Regions from separate parts of the Acidovorax sp. LjRoot117 genome, predicted to be linked through region 3. Evidence: predicted binding sites of a transcription regulator. Region 3 holds the regulator's gene; each other region holds the start of a gene.
The links. The regulator FNR, encoded in region 3, switches genes on or off when oxygen is low (the NO sensors DNR and NnrR bind a similar motif). The targets are predictions, from matches to a motif close to TTGATNNNNATCAA.

Region 1 (3,594 bases), on a different contig from region 3:
CCCCGCGATCTGCAGCGCCCAGATGTAGTAGTCCAGCCCCACCCCCGGGTTCTGCGCCCCCAGGTTGGACAGCGCCAGCCAGCCGGCGGTGGAGAACTCGCCCAGGAACAGCGACACCATGACCAGCACGGCACCGGCCGTGGTCATCCAGAAGCTGAAGTTGTTCAGGAACGGGAACGACACGTCGCGCGCGCCGATCTGCAGCGGCACTAGGTAGTTCATCAGGCCCGTGACCAGCGGCATCGCCACGAAGAAGATCATGATCACGCCGTGGGCCGTGAAGATCTGGTCGTAGTGGTGCGGTGGCAGGTAGCCCAGGTTGTCGCCGAAGGCCATGGCCTGCTGCAGGCGCATCATCACGGCGTCGGCAAAGCCGCGCAGCAGCATCACAAGGCCCAGGATCATGTACATGATGCCGATGCGCTTGTGGTCGATGCTGCAGATCCAGTCGCGCCAGAGCGGGCCCCAGAGCCGGAATTTGGTGATGCCGGCCATCACGGCCAGGCCGCCCAGCATGGTGGCGATGAAGGTCCACAGCACGATGGGCTCGTGCGCCATGGGCACGGAGTCCCAGGTGATTCGGCCCAGGGCCCAGTGCGGTTCGGTTACAACGGGTGAGGTGGACATGTTCGTCGGTCTCTTATGCGCGGATCATTGGCGGGAGAGGGTGCGGTCGTAGACCGCGGCGTGGCGCGCTTCGAGGGCGGCCACCACCTGGGCGGCGTTGCCCACGGTGCAGACTTCCTGGGGCAGGTTCAGGCCCTGGGCCTTCATGAAGGCCTCGCCACCGCGCTCGTCGATGGACATCATGTGGTGCATGCACATCTTGCCGTCCTCGACGCAGCGGTTCAGCACCTTGTCGTACAGGCCGTCTTCCACGCTGGCGAAGCGCTGCACGGGGTCGCGCTCGCTGGGCTTGACCAGGTCCAGGTAGGTCTGGCGCGTGAGCGGCTTGCCTTCGGACTTGTTCTTGGCAACCCACTGGTCGAAGTCGCCCTGGCTCAGGCCATGGAACTTGAACGTCATGCCCGAGAAGCCCGAACCGCTGTAGTGCGAGGACATGCCCTTGTACACGCCGGGCTGGTTGATCACGGCGTTCAGCTCGGTCTGCATGCCGGGCATCGCGTAGATCATGCCCGCCAGATCAGGCACGTAGAACGCGTTCATCGTGGACGTGGCGGTGAGCTTGAAGAGGATGGGGCGGTCCACCGGCGCTGCCAGTTCGTTCACCGTGGCAATGCCCAGTTCAGGGTAGAAGAACAGCCACTTCCAGTCCATGGCCACCACCTGCACCTCCAGCGGCGTCGATTGCGCATCAAGCGGCTTGGACGACGAGATGCGGTCCAGCGGACGGTAGGGGTCGAGCTTGTGCGTGCCGATCCAGGTCAGCGCACCCAGGGCGATGATGATGATCAGCGGCACCGTCCAGATGACCAGCTCCAGCGTGGTGGAATGGTGCCAGTCGGGGTCGTAGTCGTCTTCGGTGTTGGCGGCATTGTTGTGCCGGTACTTCCAGGCGAACCACAGGGTCAGCGCAATGACCGGCACGATGATGATCAGCATCAGCAGCGTGGCCTGGATGACCATGTGGCCTTGCTGCGCGGCAATGTCACCGGCAGGGTTGAGGACGACCGCCTTGCTGCAGCCGGCCAGGCTGCCCACGGCAGCCAGCGCGGCGAGCCAGACAGGCACGCGGGTCAGAGGGATTTTGGGCATGGGATGAGCGCAATCGGGGCGTTTGTTTAAGGGTAAACGCGGATAACGGAGTGCCGTCGAATGTAATAGCTCTAGCTTTTTTGTACATTGGACATTTTGTCCAAGGTCAAAAAATTTTGCCCCAAACTGGTGCAAAAGCACATGGTTACGGCTTTGTCCTGCATCCGTCATAGTGAAACCGCACTTGTCGGCAGCCGAACTTGGGTGTAGAACAAGGCTGTCTTATTCACACAACGAAGGAGCCCTGTTCATGAGCAGCCCCGCCACTGCCACTTTCCCTGCGGCCGGCTTTGAAGAAAGCGCCGCCTCTCTCTCGCGGGCTGATACGCATGAGGACGTCACCCCCAGCGAAATCGCTGTGGGCGTGATCATCGGACGCTCGTCCGAGTATTTCGACTTCTTCGTTTTCGGGATCGCCTGCGTTCTCGTCTTCCCGTCGTTCCTGTTCCCATTCCTGTCGCGCCTGGACGGCACCCTGATGGCGTTTGCGCTGCTGGCGGTGGCCTTCGTGGTCCGCCCGATCGGCACCGCCATCTCGATGGCCATCCAGCGTCGCTGGGGGCGTGGCACCAAGCTGACCATTGCGCTCTTCCTGCTGGGTGTGTGCACGGTCGGCATGGCCTTCTTGCCGGGTTACAAGGATGCCGGCGTGGTGGCCATCGTCGCTCTGCTGATCCTGCGCATCGGCCAGGGCTTGGCGCTGGGCGGTTCGTGGGACGGCCTGCCGTCGCTGCTGGCGATGTCGGCCCCCAAGGACCGCCGCGGCTGGTACGCCATGATCGGCCAACTGGGCGCACCGCTCGGGTTCGTGCTGGCGGCCGGCCTGTTCACTTACCTGTACAGCAACCTCTCGGTGCAGGAATTCCTGGCCTGGGGCTGGCGCTATCCGTTCTTCGTGGCGTTTGCCATCAACGTGGTGGCGCTGTTCGCCCGCCTGCGCCTGGTGGTGGGCCAGTCTTACGCCGAGCTGCTGCAAGAGCGTGAATTGCAGCCCGTGCCCGTGAGCCGCGTGATGCGCGACGAGGGCAGCAACGTGCTGCTGGGTGCGTTTGCGGCGCTGGCCAGCTTTGCGCTGTTCCACTTGGTCACCGTGTTTCCCCTGTCGTGGATCACGCTGTACTCGGACCAGCCGGTGACGCAGATCCTGGGTGTGCAGATCGTCGGGGCCTTCCTGGCCGCTGGCGCCATCATGGTGTCGGGCTGGCTGTCGGACCACCTGGGCCGCCGCAAGCTGCTGGGCGGCATGGCGGTGCTGATCGGTGTGTTCAGCTTCATGGCGCCCGTGCTGCTCAACTCGGGCGAAGTGGGCAGCACCATGTTCCTGCTGCTGGGCTTTGTGCTGCTGGGCCTGTCGTACGGCCAGGCTTCGGGCACGGTCACGGCCAACTTCTCGCCGCAGTACCGCTACACGGGCGCTGCGCTGTCGGCCGACCTGGCCTGGATCATCGGCGCCGCGTTCGCGCCTCTGGTTGCCTTGTACCTGTCGTCGCAGTTCGGGCTGTTGGCCCTGACGGTGTACCTGCTCTCGGGTGTGGCCTGCACGCTGGGGGCGCTGAACCTGAACCGCCGGATGGAGCGGCGGGATCGGTAGGCGACCTGTGGGCAGGTGGTGCGCGACCTGCGCTCAGCCCACCTGATGCACAACAAAAACCCGGTGGCTGCCTGCGCAGCCACCGGGTTTTTTGCTTGACATGGGGCGCTATGGGTTTGCGTGGTCCTGAGATCCATGGCGCCGCCGCAGTCGGTACGCTGGCACGGGTGGCACGGGTGGCACGCAGAGGACAAGCGGTAGTCCGATGAAGCCGCGGGCTTGATTGGACCCTTGCTCTCAGTTCCAGGCGTCAGTCCTGGGGCCGGAAACCGATCGTGAGGGACGAG
Region 2 (3,594 bases), on a different contig from region 3:
ACCTGGAATCGGAATTGCTAGATGCCTTGACCGCCGCGCTCACCACCGCCGCAGCGCATTCGCTGGTGCCATGACGGGGGAGGGGAGGCTGCGGTGCCCGGTTGCCGGCCTTGCGATGCCGGTTATGTCGTGAACGACGTAGTTGCATTGCAACTTGGTCATTTATTTTTCTACCGGAATGTATAAAATGGACGGCATGCAAACGCAGCCCACCAAACCGTCGTTCAAGGAGCAGATGCACCAGGCCCGCGAGGAAGCCATCCTGCGATCCACCTGCCAGCTGCTCGGCGAAAAAGCTTTCGACGCCATGACCATGGACGACGTGGCCAACGCCGTGGGCATCGCCAAGGCCAGCCTGTACAAGCATTTCTGCAGCAAGGAAGAGCTGTGCAGCGCCGCCATGGTGCAGATCCTGGGGCGGGTGAAGGCCTACCTGGCCAGCCTCCCGCAGGAGATGCCGCCGGTGGAGAAGCTGCAGGCGCTGGTGCGCTGGTCGCTGGAGCGCCTGCTGACCAACGAAATGCCGCTGCTGCCCAGCCGCAACTCCACGCTGCGCGCGGTGCTGATGGCCAACAAGGACTACCTCGACGGCCTGGTCACCGTGAGCGACCAGATCGGCGAGTGGATCACCGTGGCCCAGTCGCAGGGCCTGATCAACCCCACGCTGCCGCCGCTGGTGGTGCTCTACACGCTGTACGCCCGCGCCTGCGACCCGGTGGTGAGCTTCCTCAAGGAAGGCGGCCAGTATTCGGACGCCGAGATCATCGACCTGGTGGTGCGCACCTGCTTCGAAGGGCTGGCGGCACGCTGAGACGCCCCGCATCGACGAAAAAAAGCCCGGCTTGCCGGGCTTTTTGCTGCGTGGCTGGCCCCGATGGCAGGCCAGACCTCGGGGTGGTCACTTGGGCATGAGCACGGTGTCGATGGCGTGGATCACGCCGTTGCTGGCCGGCACGTCGGTCGCGATGACCTTGGACTGGTCCACCATCACGCCCATGCTGGTGGACACGGTGAGTTCCTGGCCCTGCACGGTCTTGACCTTGCCGGCCTTCACATCCTTGGCCATGACCTTGCCGGGCACGACGTGGTAGGTCAGCACCTTGGTCAATGCGGCCTTGTCGGCCAGCAGGCCGTCCAGGGTGGCCTTGGGAATCTTGGCGAATGCTTCGTCGGTGGGCGCGAACACCGTGAACGGGCCCGGGCCCTTCAGGGTGTCCACCAGCCCGGCTGCCTGCACGGCTGCGACCAGCGTCTTGAAGTTGCCGGCCTTCACGGCGGTATCAACGATGTCCTGCGCCATGGCGCTGAAGGTGGCGCCAGCAGTCAGGGCGATTGCGATCAAGGTCTTCTTCATGGGTCGTTCCTCTCGGTTTCGATGGAAATGACACGCCAAGATGGGCGTGGCGCGACTGTATAACCAATTGGTCTCAAAGTAAACCAATTGGTTATTCAATGACCGATTGGTAAATTTTGGACACAAAAAAGCCCCGCCAGGGCGGGGCTGCGTTGGGCGCGGAAGCTCAGCGCACCAGGAGCACCGGCACCTTGCTGTGCGCCAGCACCTGGGTGGTCACCGAGCCCATGACCAGCGTGGCCAGCGCGCCGTGGCCATGGGAGCCCATCACCAGCAGGTCGAACTTGCCCGAGTCCGCGACCTTGGCGATGGACTCGCCGACCGCGCCGACCTTGACGCTGCGCTTGGCTTCGATACCGTGGCGGCCGAGGAACTTGCACACGGGGGCGAGGACTTTCTCGGCTTCTTCGGCGTGGTAGTTGTCCACCACGTCCTTGCCCAGCGCGGAGCGTGCGCGGGCGGGCAGCGGGGCCTGCACGGTGAGCACGGTGTACTGGTGGTTGCCGCTGAGCAGTTCCTCGTGGGTGGCGAGGTAGGCCAGCATTTTCTTGGTGTACGCGCTGCCGTCGACAGCAAGCAGGATGTTCATGAGGTGCTCCAGAAAAAGGGATGGGGTCAGACTACTGCGCGGGGACTTCTGTTGTCTTGACCTGGGTCATGCTTTTTCTCCTGCGCTGGCGGTGCCTCATGGCACCGTCAAGCCCATCATACGGTGACGCAAAAATGCGGCTCGAACGCAGCCTGCTCGCCCTTGCGGGCATAGCCCAGCGGGTTGGCCACCACGCGGCACTGCCAGGGCAGCCCGTTGTCGCGCACGCCCCGCACCAGGTAGTCGCTGGGGGCGTGCAGGTGCCCGTGCAGCCAGAGCTGGGCCTGGGGCAGCAGGGCATCGAGCGCATTGCAAAAGCCTGCGGTGCCGGGCACCAGGCCGTAGCGCGGGTCGGCGCTTTTCAGGCTGGGCGCGAAGTGCGTGACCACGACCGTGGGGCCGTCGAAGGGCGTGGCCAGTGCCGCCGTGAGCCAGGCCTGGCTGGCCAGGGCTTCCTCGCGCATGGACTCTGCCAGAAAGGGCTCGCCCTGGCGCGTGCCGCCCGTCTTGCGCAGGTAGAAGTTTGCGGCGCGGAAGGCCTTGTCGCGGTGCTTCAGGCGGCGGGTGATGTCGGTCGTGCCTTCATGGTCGGCCAGGGCGTCGAAGTCGCACCAGAGCGTGGCGCCGACAAAGCGCACGCCCTGCAGCTGCAGCGTTTCACGCTCCAGCCACACAATGCCCAGCCCCTCGCAGGTGCGGCGCAGGCGGGCGTGGGCTTCGTCGAAATCCTGCGCGTCGTACTCGTGGTTGCCGGGTACGAAGAGCACCGGCGTGGGCCAGCCCGCGTACTGGGGCAAGGGTGAAAAGCGCGCCAGGCCGAAGTCGTCGTCGGCCAGCAGGGAGCCGGTCTGGTAGGAGCCCACGTCCCCGGCCAGCACCAACACGTCGGCACCGGGCGCAGGTTCGGGCTTGAAATGGGGGTGGACTTCCAGGTGCAGGTCGGACAGCAGTTGAATCTTCATGGACCGGGCAGTCTACGTCCTCGCGCTGAGGGTCAGGCTTCGGGGAAGGTCCGCCGGGCCGACCGGGCCAGGGCCTGCAGCAGCCACGTCATGGCGGTCTGCTGGGCGCTGCGGCGGCGCCACAGCGCATCCACGTGCACGGGCGGCACGTCCAGCGGCAGGGTGCGCTGCACCAGCGCATCGGCAATGCCCGTCACCGGAACGAAGTGGCGCGGCAGCACGGTGAGCAGGTCCGAGCCCGACACCACCCGTCCGGCCGTGAAGAACTGGTTGACGGTGATCACCACCTTGCGCTCGCGCCCCAGCGACGCCAGGGCCTCGTCGATGAAGCCGAACGGCCGGCCCGAGAAGCTCACCAGCATGTGGCGGGCCTCGCAGTAGGCGTCCAGCGTCAGGGGCGCGGTGGCCAACGGGTGGCCCTGGCGCATCACGCACACGTATTCGCCGTCGTACAGACGCCGGCTCTCGAAAGCCACCGCATCGCCCGACTGGGCGCGTGCCGTCAGGTCCGCCAGCACGGCGGGGAAGTAGCCCACGGCCATGTCGGCCGCCTCGTCATCGAGCAGGCGCCGCGGGTCGCGCGTGGTCAGGGGCAGCACGCGGATGGCGATGCCGGGCGCCTCGCGCTCGATGATCTCGACCAGCGCCGGCACCAGCGTGGCCGCGGTGGCGTCGGCCATGGCCAGCAC
Region 3 (3,594 bases):
CGAGCGCGACAGCATCGACACCTTGGCCCCGCCCATGGGCAGCTCGGCCGGGACGATGCGGCGCTGCGGCTTGAAGCGCTCGGGCAGGTGCGCGTAGGCATACAGCGCAATGCGGTCGGGCCGCAGTTGCACCACCTGGGCCAGCGTGCGGTCGAACGACTCGGGCGTCTGGCGCGGCAGGCCGTAGATGAGGTCGACGTTGATCGACTCGAAGCCCAGCGCGCGCGCCGACTCCACCAGCGAGAACACCTGCTCCGCGGGCTGGATGCGGTGCACGGCCTTCTGCACCTCGGGGTCGAAGTCCTGCACGCCGAAGCTCAGCCGGTTGAAGCCCAGCTCGGCCAGCACCGCCAGGCGACTGGCATCCACCGTGCGCGGGTCCACCTCGATCGAGTACTCGCCGCCCGGCGCGAGCGTGAAGCTGCGCTTGAGCATGGCCATGAGCTCGCGCAGCCCGTCGTCGGACAGGAACGTGGGCGAACCCCCGCCCAGGTGCAGCTGGCTCACCACCTGCCCGGTACCGCAGTGGGCGGTGTGCAGGTCGATCTCGCGGCTCAGGTAGCGCAGGTAGACATCGGCGCGGTCATGGTGCTTGGTGATGATCTTGTTGCACGCACAGTAGTAGCACAGCGATTCGCAAAACGGAATGTGCACGTACAGGGACAGCGGCAGCGCCTTGGCCCCGGTGCCCGCGCGGCGCTGCTCCAGCGCAAGCACGTAGTCGTCCTGCCCGAAGGCCTCGACGAAGCGGTCGGCCGTGGGGTAGGAGGTATAGCGGGGCCCTGGCACATCGAAGCGGCGCAGCAGCTCGGGCGAAACAGCAGTCATTGGAAGCATCCTTGCGTACGTTGCCACTGTGCCGTAAGCTGTTCCTCGCGTCCTTGATCTACGTCAAGTGATGTCACCAGCCGACCAGCGACAATTTGATGCATGTCAGTCGCCCACCCCCGGTCCGCAGCGAAGCCTCGCCACCACGGGGTGCAACGCCCGAACCCCAACCAGCTGTACCTATGAACCCGCTCACCATGAAAGTCGCCTGCTCCAACTGCAATCTGCGGGAGCTGTGCATGCCTGTCGGCCTGAGCGATGAGCAGTTGCAGCGCATCGACGAGGTCGTGGCCACCCGCCGCAAGGTCAAGCGCGGCACCACGCTGTTCCGCAACGGCGAGACCTTCACCTCGCTGTATGCCATCCGCACCGGCTTCTTCAAGACCTGCGTGGCGACCGAAGACGGCCGCGACCAGGTCACCGGTTTCCAGATGGCCGGGGAGATCATCGGCCTCGACGGCATCGTGAACGACCAGCACACCTGCGATGCCGTGGCGCTGGAAGACGCCGAAGTCTGCGTGATGCCATTCGACCGCATCGAAGAACTCTCGCGCGAGGTCACGGCGCTGCAGCACCACGTGCACAAGATCATGAGCCGCGAGATCGTGCGCGAGCATGGCGTGATGCTGCTGTTGGGCAGCATGCGCGCCGAAGAGCGGCTGGCCGCATTCCTGCTGAACCTGGTGCAGCGCCTGCACGCACGGGGCTTCTCGCAGTCCGAGCTGGTGCTACGGATGACGCGCGAAGAGATCGGCAGCTACCTGGGCCTCAAGCTCGAGACCGTGAGCCGCACGTTCTCCAAGTTCGTCGAAGAAGGCATCGTCGAGGTCAAGCAGCGCCATGTGCGCATCCTCGATACCGACGCACTCAAGCGCATCGTGAACAGCCAGCAAGCCTGCCACTGAGCACCACCACAGGCCAGGACTTCGGCGCCGGCTTCGAGCCGGCGCTGTCGTTTTCAAAACGCCGTTTTCACCACACGCTGGCTCGGCACACCTCGGCACATCAGGAGCACGATGTCTTGCGGCAATCGTCAGGGCGCTCCCCCGGCGGCACGGGGCAGCGGTTCAGCTCGAACGGCGACATCGCCAGCAGCGTGGTCAGCGCGCTCGATGCCATCGTGACGGCCCAGAACGCGAAGAACGCGAGGGTATAGACCCCCTCGCGCGACAGTGCCAGGGGCTGGCCGAACCAGTGCAGGTCGTGCGGATCGACCAGGGCAAAGACCAGCATCTCCATCACGCCGGCCATCAAAAAGGCGGGCCAGGCAATCCACATCAGGCGTTGCGTCCACATACTTGCAGTCTCCTTCGCGGGGCGAGCGGGCACGGCGGTACCGCAGGGGCCGCCGGTGCTCGCCGGTGTTGTTGTTGTCGTCGTCGCAGCCGGTCAGCCGGTGGGCGACTCAACGCGGCTGGTCCTGCACCGGCGTGGCGGCGTGGTTGCGGCCCTTGACCGCGGGCGCCAGGCTCTTGGATGGGTTTTCCAGCGTCTTGTTGATCTCGATACCCTGGCGGTAGTAGTCCTCCGCCACCACCGGGTCGGGGCGCGAGATGGCCAGCCACAGCGTGACGAAGCCGGCCACGATCACGATGGCGGGCCCGGCGATGACCAGCCAGACGTGGCCGAACTTCCACCACGGGGCGGCGGCGGGCGCGGCGCCCGGACCTGTGGAACTGGCAGAGATGGCTGGGCCGTTGCGGCCGATGGCGGGATTCGATGGCATGTCAGTACTCCTTGCAAATCTTCTCGGGCGGTGCAGCGCCTCAGCGCGGCACCAGGAAAACGGATTTCTCGGTCACATGGGCGGCTCGGTCCACCGCCTGCACGTCAAACTGCACCGCGTGCGAGCCCGGCGCGGCCGATCCGTACGGAATCTGCAGCCGCACCGCCACCCAGCGGGATTCCGCGGCACCGATGTCCACCTCGGCCTCCGAGGCCACTTCGAGCGCGGTCAGCCCGCGGGCGGCGATGCGGTAGCGCTGCGGCCCCTCGGTCGCATTCATGATCTGCAGGCGGTAGATGTTCTCGAGCTTGCCCCCGGCCACGATGCGTGACAAGGCCGCACGGTCGCGCACCACATCCACCTTCAGCGGTGTGCGCGTGACCAGGCTGGCCAGCATGGCAAGACACAGCGCTGCCAGGATCGCGGTGTAGATCAGCACGCGCGGGCGCAGCACCCGGCGCAGCATCTGCGACTGGCTCCACCGGTTCGCCACGCCGTTCTGCGTGGAATAGCGGATGAGCCCGCGCGGGTACTGCATCTTGTCCATCACGGTGTTGCAGGCGTCCACGCACAGCCCGCAGCCGATGCACTCGTACTGCAGCCCGTTGCGGATGTCGATGCCCACGGGGCAGACCTGCACGCACAGCGAGCAGTCGATGCAGTCGCCCAGGCCCTGGGCCTTGTAGTCGATGTCCTTCTTGCGCGGGCCGCGCTGCTCGCCCCGCTCGGGGTCGTAGCTCACCACCAGCGTGTCCTTGTCGAACATCGCGCTCTGAAAGCGCGCATAGGGGCACATGTACTTGCAGACCTGCTCGCGCATGTAGCCCGCGTTGCCGTAGGTGGCAACGCCGTAGAACAGCACCCAGAACATCTGCCACCCGCCCGAGAAAGCCAGCAGCTCGCTGCCCAGCGTGCGGATGGGCACGAAGTAGCCCACGAAGGTAAAACCCGTCCACAGCGCCACCGACATCCACGCCAGCTGCTTGAGCGACTTCTTCACCGCCTTCTCTGCCGTCCACGGCCCCTTGTCCAGCCGCAGC
Region 4 (3,594 bases), on a different contig from region 3:
TGCTGCAGTGCCATGTCGCCGGCATGGTGGCCATGCACATCGTTCACGCGCTTGAAGTGGTCCACATCCAGCATCAGCAGGCAGGCGGGCTCGCCACCCCGCTGCAGCAGGGCCAGCTCCTGGCGCAGCCGGTCGGTGAACGAGCGGCGGTTGGCCAGCCCGGTGAGCACGTCGGTGTGGGCGAGCACGGCCATCTGGCGGCGGGCTTCTTCCAGCTCCACCAGCATGTGGCCCTGGCGCTCGTTGGCGCGCTTGAGCTCCAGCAGCCGGATCACCTGGCGCGCGATGGCCAGCAGCAGCTCCTGCAGTCGCGGCGCCAGCAGGCGGGGCACGTAGTCCAGCACACACACCGTGCCCAGCACATAGCCGTCGGCGGTGACCAGGGGCGCGCCCGCATAGAACCGCATGGGGGGCTCCTGCGTCACGATGTCGAAGTGCGCGAAGCGCGCATCCTGCGCCAGGTCGGGCACGACGAACACGCCGGTCTGGCGTGCGGCGTAGCGGCAGATGGACTGGTCCAGCGGTGTCTCGCGCACTTCCAGGCCCACCGCGGCCTTGAACCACTGGCGCTCGCGGTCCAGGAAGCTCACCAGCGCGACCGGGGCGGCGCAGACATGGCCCGCCATGTCGGCCAGCTCATCGTAGGCCGGCTCCATGGGCGTATCCAGGATGGCGTAGCGCTGCAGGGCCAGCAGACGCTGCACGTCGTCGATGAGGGGGTCCGGGAAGGCGAGGGTGTCCATGGCAGGGGGCGGTGGCACAACACCCCGCCAGCATGCCATACGCCGCCGGCGCGACCCAGCGCAAGAACCCGCGGGGCGGCCTGGGTGCGCACCTTCATGGATGACGCCGTCGCTACCGTGGCCGCCACGCAGCACAGCACCGCACAGCGCTGCCAAGCCCCACGTCGCCGCAGGTGTCAGGCCAACGCGGCCTGCACCGACTGCACTGCGCCCAGGCTGGAGGCGTCCGAACAGGTGGCGCCGCCACAGCCGTGGATGAGTTCACCTGGCAAGGCCTGCGGTGCATGGACCACGCCCGTGGCAGGGTCGAGCCCCACCCGGCGCAGGTGCAGGGCCAGCGCCGCGTCCATGCTCTGGGCATGCTGCGGGAACCACAATGCCAGCTCGCTCGCCATCACGCGCAGCACCTTCTCGTCGCCCTGCCGCGCGAGCGCTGCGCCTTCGCGCATCACCTGCAGCACCACGCGGTGCTGCATGCTGTGGCAGTTGCCCGAGGCAAACCGTGTCGATGCCATCCAGGCGTCTTCCTGGCCAAAGTGCTGCTCGGTGTGCTCCACGAGCCGCTCCCAGGCAGGGAGCAACTGCGCATCGTCGGCGTGGTCGACCACGGCCAGCAGGTCGACGAATTCCCGGTGCGTGTCGTCCATCAGGTCGAGGTCCAGGACGAGCGCGTCCGACCATTCGAGTTGAGCCATGGAGTGTTCCCTTGCTGCGCCGCGCGCACTGTGTGAAAGACAAGGGAACGAGCTTAGTTTCACGGGGCCCGCCGCATGTTGATGCAGGTCAGATGCAACGCAGCGACCCCATGCGCTGCGCCCAAGACATATGCCCCGCGGAGGCGGGGCATTTGTCTTGGGCAACCATCAGGCCATGGGCGCAATGGTCACAGGATCAGCAGCGCAGGGCTGCGTGATCAGGCTGCATGATCAGCTCTTGCCGTACATGCGCTTCATGTCGTCCACGCACTTGGACTTGGCGTCGCCCGACAGCGCATCGCAGCGCTCCTTGGCAGCCTTGTAGTTGGCTTCGTTCTTCTCGGCGTTGGCGTCCTTCTTGGCTTCGGCCACGGCTGCGCCCTTTTCAGCTGCGCTGTCGGCAGGCTTGGCCTGGGTTTCGGCAACCTTGGCGTCTTCCTTGGCCTTCACGTGGGCTGCCTTGGCATCCTTCACGCACACATCCTTCTCGTTGCCCTTCAGGTCATCGCACTTTTCCTTGGCGACGTTGTAGGCAGCGTCACCGCGTGCTTCAGCCACTTTGCGGGTGGCCTTGGGGCTGGGCTTGTGCTGCGCGTCGAGCTCAGCCTTGGCAACGTCTTCCGCGCCCTTGGCTTCCTTCACGCAGATGTCCTTGGCGTTGGCCTTCAGCGTGTCGCATTGGGCCTTGGCGGCCTTGTAGTCGGCAGAGATGCGTTCCTTGCCGGTCTTGTATTCGGCATCTGTCAGCGCGAAGGCGGAAGTGGCCAGCAGGCCAGCGGCGACAGAGGCAATCAGGGTACGTGCGAATTTCATGGGTTTTTCTCCTCGATCAGCGTTGCTGTGATTTGGTATGGGTCAGGGGAATCAGGGTCGGCAGAGCCGGTGCTTCAGTCGTTGAAGCGGAAATCGGGGTGGCGCGACTGCCAGTCCTTGAGCTGCTTTTCAGCCTCGTCGCGGGCGATGCCCTGGCGCTCTTGGACCTTGCCCAGGAACTGTTCGCGCTTGCCATCGATGACATCGAAATCGTCGTTGGTGAGCTTGCCCCACTGCTCAACCATCTTTCCCTTGAATTGCTTCCAGTTGCCCTTGATGGTGTCTTCGTTCATGGTCTTCCTCCTAGAGGGTTGATTCGCCGTGGCCTTCCGCCGATATGGCGGTTCACGGTGCCTTGCAGCGATGGAGTCACTGTAAAAACATGGCGCTCCGCGGCGCGTAGGCATTGGGGGGAAGCCGGCGTCGGCTGGTGGACTACAGCCATGCCGGACAAGGGGCCACGCAGCACGATGGGCGTGTGGGACTCGACGCTGGGACCTAGTCGAAACCGGAGCCCCTGTGGAAACAGTTTCATTTGGTGACTGTTTGTAGTCACTGATAACGATTTAGCGCTGGAGGCTCCCAGTTGCAAATCCATACACTTGGCTACAGGGCCGTGGCATCCTCAGCAGACGTGCAGCATTTCACCGATTCAGGCGTGCTGCGTGTGCTCCATGGGAAGGTGCTTCGCGAAAAACAACCAGCACAACACCATGACACAGATGAAAGAAGCGCCTCACGCCGCAGCGGACGCCGAGGTTGCACGGGAATCCCACAGCGCTGCCATAGCCGCACCCGCCCCACGCCCGGCCGCGCCCCTGCCCCGGGACGCCACACTCGCCGCACTGATGGCCAGCGTCGCACTGGCGGCCTGCGGCGGCGGTGGCGATGCCGCCAACGAGAACGCGGCCCCCCCGGCCACGCCCGCGCCCGGCGCCCCCCCGGCACCTGCGCCCACCGGTCCCGCGCCAGCACCCGCTCCCACACCCGCGCCCGGCTCTGCGCCTGCGCCCACACCGGCGCCCACGCCATCGTCGCCCCCACCGCCCGCGCCGGCCACCTCGGCCTACCCCACGGCACGCACCGACCAGGAGGCCGCGCGCTTTCTGCTGCAGGCGCAGTTCTCCGCCTCCACCACCGACATCGCCAGCCTGCGGGCCAGCAGCTACGACGCGTGGGTCAACGACCAGTTCGGCCAGCCCGTGGGCACCAAGGGCTGGGACTGGCTGAACCAGCGCGGCTACAACGCGGTGGACAACGCCACCGCGTACTACGACAACACCTACCCCGGCGACGCGATGATCTGGCAGCAGCTCATGACATCGACCGACGGCCTGCGCAAG

Region 1: cyoA (ubiquinol oxidase subunit II) is a predicted target of FNR. The motif match lies at 1,813-1,826, and genes of this name have one in related genera.
Region 2: ACSQ3D_RS14215 (universal stress protein) is a predicted target of FNR. The motif match lies at 2,000-2,013, and genes of this name have one in related genera.
Region 4: ACSQ3D_RS15070 (hemerythrin domain-containing protein) is a predicted target of FNR. The motif match lies at 1,517-1,530, and genes of this name have one in related genera.

What each region holds. Positions count from the first base shown of each region.
Region 1 covers NZ_CAXUPO020000005.1:127,984-131,577, reverse strand. Annotated here, with positions in the region: gene cyoB (cytochrome o ubiquinol oxidase subunit I) at 1-627, opposite strand, end outside; gene cyoA (ubiquinol oxidase subunit II) at 652-1,716, opposite strand; gene ACSQ3D_RS15760 (MFS transporter) at 1,967-3,307, shown strand; gene tolA (cell envelope integrity protein TolA) at 3,558-3,594, opposite strand, start outside.
Region 2 covers NZ_CAXUPO020000004.1:211,548-215,141, forward strand. Annotated here, with positions in the region: gene ACSQ3D_RS14200 (LysR family transcriptional regulator ArgP) at 1-74, shown strand, start outside; gene ACSQ3D_RS14205 (TetR/AcrR family transcriptional regulator) at 188-811, shown strand; gene ACSQ3D_RS14210 (fasciclin domain-containing protein) at 899-1,354, opposite strand; gene ACSQ3D_RS14215 (universal stress protein) at 1,521-1,943, opposite strand; gene ACSQ3D_RS14220 (metallophosphoesterase) at 2,060-2,905, opposite strand; gene ACSQ3D_RS14225 (LysR family transcriptional regulator) at 2,938-3,594, opposite strand, start outside.
Region 3 covers NZ_CAXUPO020000002.1:140,844-144,437, reverse strand. Annotated here, with positions in the region: gene hemN (oxygen-independent coproporphyrinogen III oxidase) at 1-828, opposite strand, end outside; gene fnr (fumarate/nitrate reduction transcriptional regulator Fnr) at 1,011-1,733, shown strand; gene ACSQ3D_RS06060 (hypothetical protein) at 1,834-2,124, opposite strand; gene ACSQ3D_RS06055 (FixH family protein) at 2,234-2,554, opposite strand; gene ccoG (cytochrome c oxidase accessory protein CcoG) at 2,595-3,594, opposite strand, start outside.
Region 4 covers NZ_CAXUPO020000004.1:400,791-404,384, reverse strand. Annotated here, with positions in the region: gene ACSQ3D_RS15075 (GGDEF domain-containing protein) at 1-743, opposite strand, end outside; gene ACSQ3D_RS15070 (hemerythrin domain-containing protein) at 920-1,438, opposite strand; gene ACSQ3D_RS15065 (hypothetical protein) at 1,670-2,251, opposite strand; gene ACSQ3D_RS15060 (CsbD family protein) at 2,326-2,544, opposite strand; gene ACSQ3D_RS15055 (DUF1800 domain-containing protein) at 2,965-3,594, shown strand, end outside.